Regions from separate parts of the Shewanella sp. SM95 genome, predicted to be linked through region 2. Evidence: predicted binding sites of a transcription regulator. Region 2 holds the regulator's gene; each other region holds the start of a gene.

Region 1 (5,656 bases), on a different contig from region 2:
GCACGCGGCTGTAGCTATAATCCCAGACGTTTTCCAGCGCTTCGAGGTTATGCTGCATATTGGGATATTCGCCATAACAAATAAAGCCGCCGTTCGCGATAGCGGGATATGGCTGTTCAAAATCAATTTTATCGTAAGGATTTACGCTTTTTTCCACATCGAGGTGGAAACTATTAGTGTAATAGCCCTTGTCCGTCACCCCTGTGACTAAGCCAAATTGCTTCGCATCCAGTTTACAAAAACGGCTGCAGAGACTCTCACTTGGCGTGCTATACAGACTAAAGCCATAACCTGTTTCGGCCTTCCACGCATCGGTAGCAGCTTTAAGATAAGCTACAATAGCAACGGCTTTTTCCCTTAATTGTGCATCATCAAATACATGGGTTTGGGTGCCATAGAGTGCATTCATGGTTTCATGCAGGCCAATGTAACCGAGTGAAATCGACGCGCGGCCATTTTTAAAGATTTGCGCCACATCATCATCTGCCCGTAAACGTACACCACAGGCGCCTTCCATATAGAGGATAGGTGCCACGCGGGCTTTAACACCGTTCAGTCGCTCAATACGGGTATCCAGCGCTTTACGGGCTAATACTAATCTGTCATCTAAAATGCGATAAAACTCAGTCTCATCGCCATTGGCTTCTAAGGCAATCCGCGGCAGGTTTAAACTGACCACTCCCAAATTATTGCGCCCTTCATGCACAAGCCCGCCATTTTCTTCATAGGTGCCTAAAAAGCTACGGCAGCCCATTGGAGTTTTAAATGAACCGGTCACTTTCTCGACTTGCTCGTAGTTGAGGATGTCGGGATACATGCGCATTGTTGCGCATTTGAGCGCCATCTGTTTTACATCGTAATTGCAATCGCCCGCTTTGTGATTAATGCCATCACGAATCGCAAACACTAGCTTAGGGAATACTGCAGTCTTGCGATTTTTACCCAATCCCGCCATCCGCACTTTGAGCATTGATTGCTGAATTAAGCGTGATTCCCATGACGTGCCTAAACCAAACCCAAAGGTCACGAACGGTGTTTGGCCATTGGCAGTGTGTAAGGTATTGACCTCATATTCCAAAGACTGGAATGCATCGTGACATTCTTTTTCAGTTTGCGCCGTGGCAAAGGCTTTGGCATCGGTAATCTTCCAATTAAGGGCAATTTGGTAATGCTTGTCGTAGCTCTTAGCAACAAATGGCGCTAACACTTCATCGATACGGTTGATAGTAGTTCCGCCATAGATATGACTCGCCACTTGGGCAATAATCTGCGCGGTCACCGCTGTCGCTGTTGAAATAGACTTAGGGGTTTCAATTTCGGCATTACCCATTTTAAAGCCGTGGGTCAACATGCCAGCTAAATCAATCAACATGCAGTTAAACATCGGGAAAAACGGAGAGTAATCTAGGTCGTGGTAATGGATCTCGCCCGCTTCATGGGCAGCGACTACATCCTTTGGCAAAATATGACTTTTGGCGTAATGTTTGGCGACTATGCCCGCGAGTAAATCCCGCTGAGTAGGAATGACTTTTGAATCTTTATTAGCATTTTCATTGAGTAAAGCCGCATTACTTTGCTCAACTAAACCACGGATTTCGAGGTTGAGTTTACTGGTCGCTTCACGGCACACATCTCTGTCGTGACGGTATTCGATATACACCCGCGCTAGGGACTTGTACGGCCCTTCCATCAGTAAATTCTCAACCGCATCTTGTAGATGGTGGATATCGACTTCAGCTAATGGCGCGACGCTCTGACTGATACACGCTGCCACTGTCGCTGCATAGTCGCCATCCTCTATTCCAACTGAGTTTGCAGCGGCATTCACTGCATCCCTTATCCTTGTTTCATCAAAAGGTGTGCGGCAACCATCACGCTTAATTACGACTGGCATTGTTCAGTTCCTCTCCATCTCGCCTAAAAATTAACACTACATCTAGTGATTTTAAAAGCATAAAACACAATATGTAGAGCATTAGGCTACAATGACGGTAAGGAGTCCATGATCCAGATCATAGTTTTTAGGATGAAATAAAAGAACAAACAAGAACTGCAGCTAGGCCCAATTATCTGAAAATTGCGCCTTGACCTGCTGATTAAACCCAGCTAGTTGAATGCGTGACAATTTGTGTTTATCACGCACTATGGATGTGAATTAACGTTTAGCAAGCGCAAGATAACTACTGAGTTGGCCCGATGCAGATTGATGTGCCCCCATAGATGAAGCGAGTTGCATCATAGATTTTAGCCCCTGCCACTGCTGCTTTTCAGCATCCGTAAGCGGAGGTTCAGAATTCAAATAATCCGTCAATTGGCTAAGGACTTTCGTGGCCTTCTGGGCTAGCACCGGCGACTGAGCATCATCCATATTGGTTAAGACGCTCTTAGCATCAACTAAGGTATTGATAAGAGGATTATTGGGTGATTTTTTAGCTAATGATTTGATTTCATCATCTAAAAAATCTTGCAACGATTGTTTAGTCGGCGTCGTTGTGCTCGGCACTGTAATACCGTTTTTCGATAAACGCTCGAGTTGCACATCCGATAAAATGCCATCTTTTTGTAAGCGCGACACCAATGCGGGAATATCGGCGACGCCAAATTGACCATCGGCAAAAAAATCCTTCGCCATCGATTGAATTTTCTGTGCGCGTTGCGCCCTTGGCGACAGCGCTATCTCATCGGTTTTACCGTTATCGGGTTTGGTAGCATCCGTCTGCGTTTTATTTGTTTCTATCGTAGTATCGGTTTTAGCCGTGCTCGTCTTTTGGCTATTGGCACCATAGGCATCGGCGATACTGGCACTGCTGCGATTAAGATTAAAGGCATTTAAAATAGAATTCATCGTCAAAAATTCGGCGTCTAAGACTCAATGACGGTTTTAAAGCAAAAACTAAGCCAATCAAGTATTAATCAGTGCAACCGCTGAGTTAATAGCATCACTATGCATAAACCAACTTATATCTAGGACTGTATATCTTCGATCAAGGCAAGACATTGCCGCCTTAGTAAATCGAGTGCCTCAGCGTCCATCTGCACTTTATCTAGTAAGGTTTGCTTCAAGGCAAGAGCTTCGTGCCTGATACCCTCTCCTTGACTTGTCAGAGTGATCAGCTTTTTCCGCTCATCTTCAACGCAGGCTAATCGCGTAATCAACCCCTTCAACTCTAACCGCTTGACGATTGGCGTTAGGGTTCCCATATCGAGTTTAGTCGCCATTGATAGCTGGGTTTGGCTGCAGCCGTTTTGACGCCACAGGGTTTGCATCACTAAATATTGAGGGAAAGTTAACTCGTATGCCTCGAGTAGAGGCCGATAAGCACGCACTAATGCATTGCTCGCAGAATATAACGCGAAACAAACATTATCGGATAAACAGAGTGGATCGCTAGAAGCTTGGCTATGAGTCTGTTTTGTAGCGTCTAGCTCAGGTTGAGGTAAGCAATTCTGCACGTTTAAGCGCCTGTCATTTAAACATAACGCTATCTTATCCGATCTGTCCCACCGCATCTAGTTTGCGCGCAAACTATTTGCATTCAATCTTAAAGCCACGTAGAGTTAACATCATTCGTTTGCGCACAAACAAAAGGTGAGTTTTTATGAAGAGTATGACTGAAACCCGTGAAATCCATCTAGCTAGTCGCCCAGAAGGCATGCCTACGGCACAGAACTTTACTTTAGTAAATAAAGCATTAGCACCGCTCGCTGATGGACAAGTGCTGATTAAAAATCTATGGATGTCGGTTGACCCTTACATGCGCGGGCGCATGGTTGATCGCAAGAGTTATGTTCCGCCCTTCGCCTTAAATCAAGTCTTAGAAGGCGGTGCGATTGGTGAAGTTATAGCGTCAAAAAACACCGAGTTCCCGGTTGGTACTAAAGTCAGCAGCATGCTAGGTTGGCGTGAACACGCAGTCACAGATACCGCAGGACTGACAGCTTTACCACGAACTACGCTTGATAATTCACATTTCCTCGGCGTACTCGGAATGCCAGGCATGACAGCTTGGACAGGACTGACTCGCATTACAGATTTAAAAGCGGGTGAGACACTGTTCGTTTCCGCAGCCTCTGGCGCAGTAGGTAGCGTAGCCTGCCAAATTGGTAAACTAATAGGTGCTCGTGTAATAGCCTCTGTCGGTTCAGATGAAAAAGCTGAATTATTAAAAAGTTATGGTGTTGATGCGGTCATCAATTACAAAACTTGTGGCAATCTCACCCAAGCGTTGACAAAAGCAGCCCCAGAAGGGGTTGACGTGTATTTTGAGAACGTCGGTGGCGAGCATTTAGCCGCAGCGCTGAGCAATATGAAAGATCATGGACGTATCGCTGTTTGCGGTATGATTTCGCAATATAACAACACAACTCCAACACCTGGCCCTGACAACTTAGCACTAATTGTAATGCGAAAACTCAAGTTAGAAGGTTTTATCGTATCCGAACATTGGGCGCATTATCCTGAGTTCACCGCAAAAATGGCTCAATGGTTAGCGGAAGGTAAAGTCAAAGCAGAACAAACAATTTATCAAGGGCTTGAACAAGCACCTGATGCTTTTATCGGTCTATTTGAAGGTAAGAATCGCGGTAAAATGTTGGTAAAACTAGCCTAAGTCACCAACAAAGCGGTATAAACATCTCAATATGAGATAGCAAATAGTCGGTATCGCAAAAGTGATACCGACTTTTGTTTATCTGGCAATCAAACGCTATCTATATAAAACTTTTGACTCTACATTTTGCCTCATCAGCCCTTCCAGAGCGCTGCTTCAATCAAGTGGGCGACTTTCTCCACCGCCGCTTCGCCGGCGGCAATCGCCTCATCAGCACGATGAAACTCCATAGTGCCGATATTTCCCACCTCTGGCACAATACAAATATCTGGTGGATCGCCCATCAACCGCGCCCGTTTATGCCTTTGCTCTAAAATACCCATAGATTGCGACATCACAGCAATCATCCCCGGATTCGATTTAGTGCCGAGCGAAAACTTATCGGTTAGGTTACTGACATAATCTCGGCCACGGGCAAATAAATCCATAAAGCCCGTTTCTTGTCGCGCTGGCATATCCATTTCAGCTTGGACAGTCCTTTGGCTGGTCATATTCACGGGTAACACTTGGATACGCCCAGAATGATAGCCATATAAATCCACTGCAATCACCACATCAACGCCCATGGCGCGGCTGACCGAAACAGGAACAGGATTCACTACAGCACCATCGACTAACCAGCGTTCTCCTTGTCTGACAGGAGCTAAAATCCCCGGCATGGAGCAAGAGGCCCGTACCGCTTGCCGTAAATCCCCTTCAGTAAACCAAATTTCCTGACCAGAGTATAAGTCAGTCGCGACGGCTGCAAAGGGACGATTGAGATTCTCAATATTCACATCTCCTATACGTGCATGCAGCACATCGAACACCTTGTCTCCGCCGATAAGCCCGCCCTTACGCCATCGAATATCCATCAAGCCAAGCACGTCCCAACTAGAAAAACCGCGCACCCATTTTTCTAACTCGGGTAAATGATCATGGGCGTAAGCGGCACCCACTAAAGCCCCTACCGAACATCCAGCCACTTTATCGGGCTTAATACCCATGGCAGCTAAACCATTCAATACACCTATATGTGCCCAACCTTTCGCCGCCCCACTACCCAA
Region 2 (5,656 bases):
TTACAGCGCGATCGTGGGCCGAAATACCGGTAGTCACACCTTCTGCCGCTTCAATAGAAACCGTAAAGTTAGTCGAGAACTGGGCGTTATTATTCGTCACCATTAAGGGTAGATTTAACTGCTGGCAACGGGCTTTAGTCATGGTCTGGCAAATGAGCCCACGGCCATATTTCGCCATAAAGTTAATCGCTTCTGGCGTGACCATTTCGGCCGCCATGATCAAATCACCTTCGTTTTCTCTGTCTTCGTCATCCATCAAAATAACCATTTTGCCTTGACGAATATCTTCGATGATCTCTTCTATACTGTGCAGCGCCATTGTAGGACCTTATGATTTTGCTGTTATTATGAAATTCTATACCTAAATAACCTAAGCTGCCGATAAGCTTAAGTTAAATAATCTGCTCCTGTGCACTAACGCACAAAGCCGGCACGGGCTAACATTTCCATGGTGACGCCACCGCTCTTGCTGTCTTTGCCATCATAATTCATCAAACGTTCAAGATAACGGGCGATTAAATCCACTTCGATATTCACCTTATCGCCCGCTTGCAGGTCGATTAACGTGGTTTCACCTGCGGTATGCGGCACTATGGTCAAGCGGAATCGACTGCCGTCCACTTCGTTAACCGTCAGACTCACGCCATCAATGGTGATGGAACCTTTATGGGCAATATAACGCCCAAGCTCTGCGGGGGCGGCTAACCAAAACTCGATAGCTTGACCACGCACTAGGCGTTGTTCAACCACAGCAATACCGTCTACATGGCCGCTGACCATATGGCCGCCTAAGCGTGTGGTTGGGGTAACGGCCTTTTCAAGATTCACCTTAGTGCCCACTTTATAGTTGGCAAACCCGGTTAGACTCACGGTTTCAGCAGAGACATCAGCCACATAACCGTCTGCTAATTGCTGCACAACCGTTAAGCACACACCGTTGGTAGCAATACTGTCGCCTAAACGCACATCGTTTAAATCCAGTTTGCCGCTCGCCACGGTAAGACGAATATCATCGCCTTTACGCTCCAGTTTGCGCAGGGTGCCAACGGCTTCAATAATCCCAGTAAACATGGTTAACTCACTTAATTAAATAAAGAAGTAATAAGGCATAAGACTCAAGGTTAAACGGTTATCTTGCTCCAATTCGATTTAGATAAAGAGGTATCAAGCATAACACTCAAAGTTAAACGGGTATCTGGCCCTAATTTGCGCTCATCGACCAAAGTGAGTGCAGGAATGTGTGCCATGGTTTGATAATCGGGCAATTGCAGCAAATTACGCCCATGCCCACCGAGGATTTTCATCGCTTGGTATAGCACTAACTCATCGGCCAGCCCCTGCGCTAAAAATGCGCCCGCTAAGGTTGCACCCGCTTCCACCAGCACGTGATTACAGCTTTGGCCTAAATAGCTTAATAGTTCAGGCAATGAGACGCGACCTGCAATTGCAGGTAACACGAGGCAACTCACATGGGAGGGCAATTGTGCTTGAAACTCTGTGGGATAAGCCACGGTCGAGACCAAGAGTATGGGCGATACGATAGCCAAGCAGGCGGCCGATAACGGCAAACGGGCACGGCTGTCGAGTATCACTCTTAATGGCTGCAGTAATTGCGCCTCGGTTACACTGTCTTTTAAGCTGCCAAGTTCCTGATAACGCACATTAAGTAAAGGAGCGTCTGCCAGTATGGTTTCGATCCCCGTGACCAGTGCACAAGAACGTAAACGTAATCGCTGCACGTCGCGACGAGATTCTGGACCAGTTATCCATTTAGACACACCGTTAGACAGCGCGGTTTTACCATCGAGACTCGCAGCCAATTTTACTGTAACTCTGGGTAAACCCGATTCCATCCGCTTCATAAAGCCTACATTCAAGGCATAGGCTTCATCGCGATGTAATCCCACATCCACTTCAATACCGGCGTCACGCAGCATTTGAATGCCACGACCACCTACTTGCGGATTAGGATCTTCCACCGCGACCACCACACGTTTAACGCCAATATTGATCAGCGCCAAGGCGCAGGGCGGCGTGCGGCCATAATGGCTGCAGGGCTCTAAAGTGACATAGGCCGTTGCGCCGCGGGCGCGTTCGCCAGCCATACGTAGCGCATGCACTTCGGCGTGGGGCTCACCCGCTTTTTGATGATAACCTTCACCAATGATTTGGTTATCTTTAACGATAACGCAGCCCACACTGGGATTGGGTCTAGTGGTGTAAAAGCCTTTGCGCGCCAATTGAATCGCGCGGCTCATCATTTGGGTATCGAGTACGGACCAACTTATGTTCAAGCTCATGTTCAACCCTGTTGTTAAAGGTTTCGGCTTTCACCAGTCTTGCAAATCTGTTTTTAAAACCTGTCTTGCAGAAGCTATTAATCAAAAGCCTCTTTTAAAGCTAGCGCAACCAAACACCGATAGACTAGCCACAAAAATCGAATAACTACTTTTGCAGCTTGGCGATGGCTTCGCCAAATTCAGACACGTCTTCAAAGGCGCGGTACACAGAAGCGAAACGTATGTAGGCGACTTTATCTAGGCTCATCAATTGCTCCATCATTAAGTTACCCACCATTTCTGACGGCACTTCCCGCTCGCCAGTGGCGCGCAGGGTAGACTTGATTTTGCTGAGTGCTTGCTCGATTTCATCCATAGACACGGGGCGTTTTTCAACGGCGCGCAACATGCCACCTTGGAGTTTTTCTTCATCGAAGGGTTGGCGTGAACCATCGCGCTTAATCACCCTAGGCATGACTAATTCGGCGCCTTCGAAGGTGGTAAATCTTTCATGACATTCGGTGCATTCTCGGCGACGGCGCACTTGGTGGCCTTCTGCCACTAATCGGGAATCGATGACTTTAGTATCTGTCGCGCTGCAAAATGGACAATGCATTGAGCCTCCTGCCAGTGAATGCGAGTAAAGCGTTAATGGCTTTACCTGTTAAAATCTCAGCCAAACACAATAGATTTAAGCCTAAGATTTTACCAATAAAAATGGCCGCTAAATGCGGCCATGGGATTTTATCCTATTTATGGGCTGAGGTTAACTACCTGAGCTTAACAACCTAATGTTAACTACTTGATGTTAAGTACCTGATGCTAAGTGCCTGATGTTATAAGTATCAAGTCAGTCGGCGGTCAATCTCGGCCCTTCATCTACTAAGCGTAGATGCATAGGCAAATTAGCCGTAAACAGGGAAACGTGCACACAGTGCCAGTACTTGGCCCTTAACACGCTCAATCACTGCAGGATTACTTGCATCATCAAGGATGTCACAAATCCAGCCAGTCAGCTCTTTCGATTCCGCTTCTTTAAAGCCGCGGCGCGTAATCGCTGGCGTACCGATACGCACACCTGAGGTCACAAAGGGTGAACGTGGGTCGTTTGGCACTGAGTTTTTGTTCACAGTAATGTTAGCGCTACCTAAGGCGGCATCGGCTTCTTTACCCGTTAAGTCACGACCAATCAGATCAACTAGCATCAAGTGATTGCTGGTTCCGCCAGAGACGATTTTGTAACCGCGCTCAAGGAACACTTCAACCATAGCTTTAGCGTTGTTAACCACTTGCTGTTGGTAAACTTTAAATTCTGGCTCTAGGGCTTCTTTGAACGCCACCGCTTTACCGGCGATAACGTGCATCAATGGACCACCTTGACCACCAGGGAATACAGCAGAGTTCAACTTCTTATACAAGTCTTCATCGTCAGCAGCAGATAGGATCACGCCACCACGGGGACCCGCTAAGGTTTTGTGGGTCGTAGATGTCACAACGTGCGCGTGTGGTACTGGGTTTGGATAAACGCCCGCAGCAATAAGACCGGCAACGTGTGCCATATCGACAAATAAATAAGCACCTATTTTGTCTGCGATTTCACGCATTTTTGCCCAGTCAACGATACCTGAATAGGCAGAAAAACCGCCGATCATCATCTTAGGCTTGTGTTCTAAGGCAATACGTTCCATCTCGTCGTAGTCAATTTTGCCAGACTCGTCGATACCGTAAGGAATGATGTTGTACAGTTTGCCAGAGAAGTTAACCGGTGAACCGTGGGTCAAGTGACCACCATGAGCTAAGTTCATGCCCAGTACGGTATCGCCAGGTTTTAACAATGCCATGTAAACAGCGCTGTTTGCCTGTGAACCTGAATGAGGTTGTACGTTAGCGTAAGTTGCGCCAAACAGTTGTTTAGCACGTTCAATCGCTAAGGTTTCAACTACGTCCACATACTCACAACCACCGTAGTAACGCTTGCCTGGATAGCCTTCAGCGTACTTATTGGTTAACTGTGAACCTTGCGCTTCCATCACGCGTGGACTGGTGTAGTTTTCAGAAGCAATCAGCTCAATATGCTCTTCTTGACGCAGAGTTTCATTCTGAATTGCGTTAAACAGTTCCGGATCATAATCTGCGATATTCATATCTTTTTTCAGCATTGCTTACTCCAGCTGCCAATTCTTATAGGTAGGGTTGCGCGGTATTCTACTCGGAACGCGGTCACAATCCCAGTATTTGAAACATGAAATTCCTGCAGATAGTGCTTGAACTTGGCTCATTGTCGAGTTGAGTTCGGCGCGCAATCGAGTAGAATTAGCCGCATCATTAGTCACTTAAGATAGAGAAAAATGGCTCAGTTTGTTTACAGCATGCTGCGGGTGGGTAAAATTGTTCCGCCTAAGAAGCAGATCCTTAAAGATATTTCTTTAAGCTTTTTCCCCGGCGCCAAAATTGGCGTACTCGGCCTCAACGGTTCAGGTAAGTCGACACTACTGCGCATTATGGCGGGTATCGACACCGAAATTGAAGGTGAAGCGCGCCCAATGCCGGGATTGAAAATCGGTTACCTGCCGCAGGAACCTAAACTCGATCCGAATCAAACCGTGCGTGAAGCGATTGAAGAAGCGGTAGCAGAGGCAAAAAATGCCCTGACTCGCCTCGATGCCGTTTATGCCGCCTACGCCGAGCCGGATGCCGATTTCGACGCCCTTGCAAAAGAGCAAGGCGAACTCGAAGCCATTATCCAAGCCCAAGATGCCCATAACTTAGAGTACGTCCTTGAGCGCGCCGCCAACGCCCTGCGTCTGCCAGATTGGGATGAGAAAATCGAAGTATTATCCGGTGGTGAACGTCGCCGCGTGGCGATTTGTCGCTTGCTGCTTGAAAAACCAGAAATGCTGTTACTGGACGAACCGACCAACCACTTGGATGCTGAATCTGTGGCGTGGCTTGAGCACTTCCTGCAGGAATATGCTGGTACTGTGGTCGCGATTACCCATGACCGTTACTTCCTCGACAATGCTGCTGGCTGGATTTTAGAACTCGACCGCGGTGAAGGTATTCCGTGGGAAGGTAACTATTCTTCATGGCTTGAGCAGAAAGATGCCCGTCTGAAGCAAGAATCAGCCACCGAAAGCGCTCGCCAAAAGACCATTGCCAAGGAATTGGAATGGGTACGTCAAGGCGCGAAAGGCCGCCAGTCAAAGGGCAAGGCCCGTATGGCGCGCTTTGAAGAACTGAACACTAACGATTACCAAAAACGTAACGAAACTAACGAGCTGTTTATTCCGCCCGGACCACGTTTAGGTGACAAGGTTATTGAAGTGAATAACCTGACCAAATCTTACGGTGACCGCGTTTTGATCGACAACCTGTCG
Region 3 (5,656 bases), on a different contig from region 2:
CAACAATTAACATAAAAGCAGATAACTGCTGAAAATTCACTCAACCACAAGGGCTTAGCTCAGTCGAGCACTTTGTTTATCAAACATAGTCGTTATAATAGCCGCACAATACAGCTTCTTCAGGTAATAGCATGCATCAGAATACCAATGTAGACCCACAGGAAATCGCAAAGTTTGAACGTATGGCCGAAACTTGGTGGGATCTCAACGGCGAATTTAAGCCGCTGCATCTATTAAACCCGCTGCGCTTAAACTATATCGATCAAACCGCTGGCGGTATTTTCGGGAAGAAAGTGCTCGATGTCGGCTGTGGTGGCGGCATTTTGTCTGAAAGCATGGCCCGCATCGGCGCCGAGGTTGATGGCTTAGATATGGGTGATGAGCCCTTAGAAGTCGCCCGCCTACATGCCCTCGAAACGGGTGTGAGCATTAATTATGTAAAAAATACTGCCGAGGCCCACAGCCAAGATCATCAAACCTATTACGATGTGGTGACCTGCATGGAAATGCTCGAACATGTACCCGATCCACAATCTGTGATTAAAGCATGCTGTGACATGGTCAAACCCGGTGGTCATGTGTTTTTCTCCACCATCAACCGCAACATTAAATCCTACGTGCACACCATTTTAGGTGCGGAATATTTGCTAAAAATGCTGCCAGTTGGCACCCACGAGCATAAAAAATTCATTAAGCCTTCGGAGCTGATTGAGCTAGTAGATAATACCGATCTTATCTGTACCGATGCCTTAGGGGTAAGCTACAACCCATTGACGGGCATTTTTCAGTACACGCCTAAGGTTGATGTGAATTACATGATAGCGACGCGTAAGGTTGATTAATATGAGTCTGGCACAGATCAAAGGCGTACTGTTCGATCTCGACGGCACCTTAGCCGATACCGCGCCGGATCTGGTGCAAGCCCTCAATTTAAGTCTTCAAGATGTCGGCATCGCCGCGCAGCCGTTAGCGGCCATGCGCTACGCCGCATCCCACGGCAGTTTTGCCTTAGTCGATGCCGCGATCCCTGATGCGGCAGAAGATCTTCGGTCTCAAGTTCAGCAAGGGCTACTCGCCCACTATCAGCGTATAAATGGCGATCACTGTGCGCTATTCACAGGCATAGCGGCATTACTCGACTGGCTCGAGTTAACTCAGCTGCCGTTTGGGGTGATCACCAACAAGCCTGCGCGCTTTACCCGTCCCTTATTGCGAAAACTGAATTTACACTTGCGTATGCCCGTTATCATTAGTGGCGATTCTACAAAACACCCAAAACCCCACACTGCACCTATGCTGTTAGGCGCACAACAGCTGAACTGTGCTCCAGAATACATTTTGTATCTTGGGGATGCCGAGCGAGATTTGCTCGCGGCCAAGGCTGCTGGCATGTTAGGCGGCGTGGCCCTATGGGGTTATCTGGGCGTGAACGACAAGCCGTTGCAATGGCCAGCGCACGCGCATTTTGCGAGCCCAACTGAGCTACATCAAGCACTAATCGAAGCATTGGCTTAACAACATCAACCAAAAACAGCGCCTACAATGCTCACGAATAAGGCATCCAATACGTAACTTCACTGACGAACATCAGTGTGTCAGCATACTATTTATGACCCACGGAAAAAGTCAGGCGGATAAAAGATCGGCACTCGTGAGCGATCGCGATCTAAAGAAAAGATCGCCTAAAAATCCCCCATGAGTGTGACACGCTAACCTGAAATTGAGCTTCAAGGTTAGTCGTTACTAACGCAAAATTTTATCCTCACGTTATCCACAAGATGTCCCCTGAATTCAGACTTGCAAATAGGGGCAAACCTCACTATCTTGTATCCCATATAATTTAAAACACCATATCTTGTGTATAGGTAACAATCAGACACACTAGAAGCTCGCCGCTTAATTGACTCGTTTGTAACCAGTCAGCTGTATTTAAGGGACGATTGTTGATTGTTTTACAAGGATACGTACGGTGATTTTGCTCACCTAAATACATATAAGAACCAAGGCCTATCTCCAAATGAATAGCACTATGACAGTCACAAAACGCTGTGGCGATCGTGAGAATATCGATCTCGAAAAAATACACCGCGTAATTACTTGGGCAGCCAAGGGATTAAAAAACGTTTCTGTTTCGGAAGTTGAACTTCGCTCACACCTACAGTTTTTCGATGGCATCCCAACCGAAGCTATCCATGAAACCATTATCAAGGCTGCGGCGGATTTAATTTCTCCAGAATCACCGGACTATCAGTTTCTTGCTGCCCGTTTAGCGGTGTTTCATTTGCGTAAGAAGGCCTTCGGTCAGTTCGAGCCGCCCGCATTGTATGCTCACGTGACTAAATTGGTTGAGCTGGGTAAATACGATCAACACATTTTAAGAGATTACACCCGCGAAGAGCTGGATGTGATGGATACCTATATCGACCATTGGCGCGATATGGATTTTTCCTACGCTGCGGTAAAACAGCTTGAAGGCAAATATTTAGTTCAAAACCGTGTGACCCACGAAATCTATGAGAGTGCGCAGTTCCTTTACATTTTGGTTGCGGCTTGCTTGTTTGCCCGTTATCCAAAAGAGACGCGCCTGAAATACGTTAAAGATTTCTATGACGCGGTATCAACTTTTAAACTGTCGCTGCCAACGCCAATTATGGCCGGTGTGCGCACCCCAACGCGTCAGTTCAGCTCTTGCGTACTGATCGAATGTGGTGACAGCTTAGATTCCATCAACGCGACCGCTTCGTCTATCGTGAAATATGTCAGCCAACGTGCGGGTATCGGTATTAACGCCGGTCGTATTCGTGCCTTAGGTAGCCCAATCCGTGGTGGTGAAGCCTTCCACACAGGTTGTTTACCTTTCTATAAGTATTTCCAAACCGCAGTGAAGTCGTGCTCTCAAGGCGGCGTGCGTGGCGGTGCTGCGACCCTGTTCTACCCTATTTGGCACTTAGAAGTCGAATCTCTGCTGGTATTGAAAAATAACCGCGGCGTCGAAGACAACCGTATCCGTCATTTAGACTACGGTGTGCAGTTGAACAAAGTCATGTATCAACGTCTGATCAAAGGCGAGAACATCAGTTTATTTAGCCCATCTGACGTACCTGGCTTGTACGATGCTTTCTTTGAAGATCAAAACGAATTCGAACGTTTATATGTGCAATATGAGCAAGACAGCAACATTCGTAAGAAAACGATAAAAGCCGTTGAACTGTTTTCACTGATGATGCAAGAGCGTGCCTCAACGGGCCGTATCTACATTCAGAACGTGGATCACTGCAACACTCACAGCCCGTTTGATTCAAAAGTCGCGCCGATCAGACAGTCTAACCTGTGTCTTGAAATCGCCCTGCCGACTAAACCATTAAACAACATCGATGATCCAGAAGGTGAAATCGCGCTTTGTACGCTGTCAGCACTTAACTTAGGTTCTATCAAAGAGTTATCTGATATTGAGCCATTAGCCGACCTCGCCGTACGCGCACTGGATAATTTATTGGATTATCAAGATTATCCTATCAAGGCCGCGCAAATCGCCTCGATGAATCGCCGTACTTTAGGCATAGGTGTGATCAACTTCGCTAACTATTTAGCGAAAAATGGCATGAAGTATTCTGATGGTAGCGCGAACGCTTTAACCCACAGAACCTTCGAAGCGATTCAGTACTATTTACTGAAAGCCTCAATGAACTTAGCCAAAGAGCAAGGGGCATGTCCGTTATTCCACGAGACCACTTACTCTCAAGGTATTTTGCCAATCGATACCTACAAACGTGACCTAGATAAAATTTGTGCTGAACCATTGCACTTAGACTGGGAATCACTGCGTAGCGATATCAAGCAATATGGCCTGCGTAACTCGACGCTGTCGGCATTAATGCCATCAGAAACCTCGTCGCAAATCTCCAATGCGACCAATGGTATTGAGCCACCACGTGGTCTTATCAGCGTGAAATCGAGCAAAGACGGTCAGCTAAAACAAGTGGTACCCGATTTCGATACACTGAAAGATAGCTATGAATTGCTGTGGAAAATGCCAAGCAACGACGGTTACTTACAGCTAGTGGGTATTATGCAGAAATTCGTTGACCAAGCGATTTCGGCTAACACTAACTACGATCCTTCACGTTTTGAAGGCCGTAAAGTGCCAATGCAAACCCTACTGAAAGATTTGCTCAATGCTTACAAGTTAGGTGTTAAAACGCTTTACTACCATAACACTCGCGATGGTGCGTCGGATTCACACGATGACATCACCAATTTAGAGAAAGAAGATGACGGTTGCGCCGGCGGCGCATGTAAAATCTAGTCTTTAACTTTAACGTTAACGGTTTTATAGGGATCCCTATTTAGTGGATCCCTATCCATTGGAAAAATAGCACCATGGCCTACTCTACCTTCTGTCAAACACCCAACGATGCCACCCGTGAACCTATGTTTTTAGGTCAATCGGTCAACGTGGCTCGTTACGATCAACAAAAATATGAAGTGTTCGAAAAACTGATAGAAAAGCAGTTATCTTTCTTTTGGCGCCCGGAAGAAGTAGACGTCAGTCGCGATAAGATTGACTACGGTGCATTGCCTGATCATGAAAAACACATCTTTATTTCGAATCTGAAATACCAAACCCTACTCGACTCGATTCAAGGCCGCTCGCCCAATGTGGCCTTTTTGCCGCTGGTGTCACTGCCTGAATTAGAAACCTGGATTGAGACTTGGTCTTTCTCTGAGACGATTCACTCGCGCTCATACACCCACATCATTCGTAATATCGTTAACGATCCTTCAGTGATCTTCGACGATATCGTTGTGAACAAAGAAATCTTAAGCCGTGCGACCGATATCGCCGCTTATTACGATCACTTGATCCAACTGACTCAGATATTCCATTTACTCGGTGCAGGAACCCATGTTATCGATGGCAAAGAAGTCATAGTCAACACCCGCACCCTGAAAAAAGCCTTGTACCTGTGCATGATGTCAGTCAACGCCCTAGAAGCTATTCGTTTCTATGTTAGCTTTGCCTGCTCATTTGCCTTTGCTGAACGTAAGCTCATGGAAGGTAACGCGAAAATCATTCGCTTAATCGCCCGTGATGAAGCCTTACACTTAAACAGCACTCAGCATATTTTAAGCATCATGCAAGGCGGTAAAGACGATCCAGAAATGGGTGAAATTGCTGCAGAATGCCAACAGGAAGCTTTCGATTTATTCTTCAAAGCCGCAGAGCAAGAAAAAGAATGGGCCAAATACCTGTTCAAAGACGGCTCTATGATAGGTTTGAATGAACAGATCCTGTGCCAATACGTTGAGTTTATTACTAATCAACGCATGAAGTCGGTGAATCTACCGCAACCATACCCAGAAATAACCAATCCATTACCTTGGATGAAAAACTGGTTAGAAAGCGATGCAGTGCAAGTTGCACCACAGGAAGTTGAAGTCTCTTCATACCTTGTCGGCCAAATCGACTCCGCGGTTGATGGTGATGAGTTCCTCGACTTCGATCTATAAGACACTTAAAAGTGACGTTACAAAATGGCATTAAAACAGTGACATCAAAAAAACGGCCACAAAACCTGTTTGCGAAGGCGCCAATCGTGCGCCTTCAAGGTCAACCTGTGTTGCTCTTTACCGAGCAACAAGGCACTTTGCTGCA

What was found. The regulator NrdR, encoded in region 2, represses ribonucleotide reductase genes. The targets are predictions, from matches to a motif close to AAACACNANATNTNGTGTTT.
Region 1: the regulator NrdR is predicted to act here: its motif matches at 1,926-1,945, upstream of nrdD (anaerobic ribonucleoside-triphosphate reductase).
Region 3: the regulator NrdR is predicted to act here: its motif matches at 1,844-1,863, upstream of nrdA (class 1a ribonucleoside-diphosphate reductase subunit alpha).

The regions. Positions count from the first base shown of each region.
Region 1 covers NZ_JAKKSE010000003.1:205,596-211,251, reverse strand. Annotated here, with positions in the region: gene nrdD (anaerobic ribonucleoside-triphosphate reductase) at 1-1,894, opposite strand, end outside; gene L5M29_RS06205 (hypothetical protein) at 2,156-2,845, opposite strand; gene L5M29_RS06200 (MarR family winged helix-turn-helix transcriptional regulator) at 2,965-3,453, opposite strand; gene L5M29_RS06195 (NADP-dependent oxidoreductase) at 3,600-4,610, shown strand; gene rssA (patatin-like phospholipase RssA) at 4,745-5,656, opposite strand, start outside.
Region 2 covers NZ_JAKKSE010000004.1:149,089-154,744, reverse strand. Annotated here, with positions in the region: gene ribBA (bifunctional 3,4-dihydroxy-2-butanone-4-phosphate synthase/GTP cyclohydrolase II) at 1-319, opposite strand, end outside; gene L5M29_RS07525 (riboflavin synthase) at 415-1,071, opposite strand; gene ribD (bifunctional diaminohydroxyphosphoribosylaminopyrimidine deaminase/5-amino-6-(5-phosphoribosylamino)uracil reductase RibD) at 1,122-2,300, opposite strand; gene nrdR (transcriptional regulator NrdR) at 2,446-2,895, opposite strand; gene glyA (serine hydroxymethyltransferase) at 3,185-4,438, opposite strand; gene ettA (energy-dependent translational throttle protein EttA) at 4,628-5,656, shown strand, end outside.
Region 3 covers NZ_JAKKSE010000005.1:120,980-126,635, reverse strand. Annotated here, with positions in the region: gene ubiG (bifunctional 2-polyprenyl-6-hydroxyphenol methylase/3-demethylubiquinol 3-O-methyltransferase UbiG) at 132-842, shown strand; gene L5M29_RS08630 (HAD family hydrolase) at 844-1,515, shown strand; gene nrdA (class 1a ribonucleoside-diphosphate reductase subunit alpha) at 2,018-4,306, shown strand; gene nrdB (class Ia ribonucleoside-diphosphate reductase subunit beta) at 4,381-5,511, shown strand; gene yfaE (class I ribonucleotide reductase maintenance protein YfaE) at 5,550-5,656, shown strand, end outside.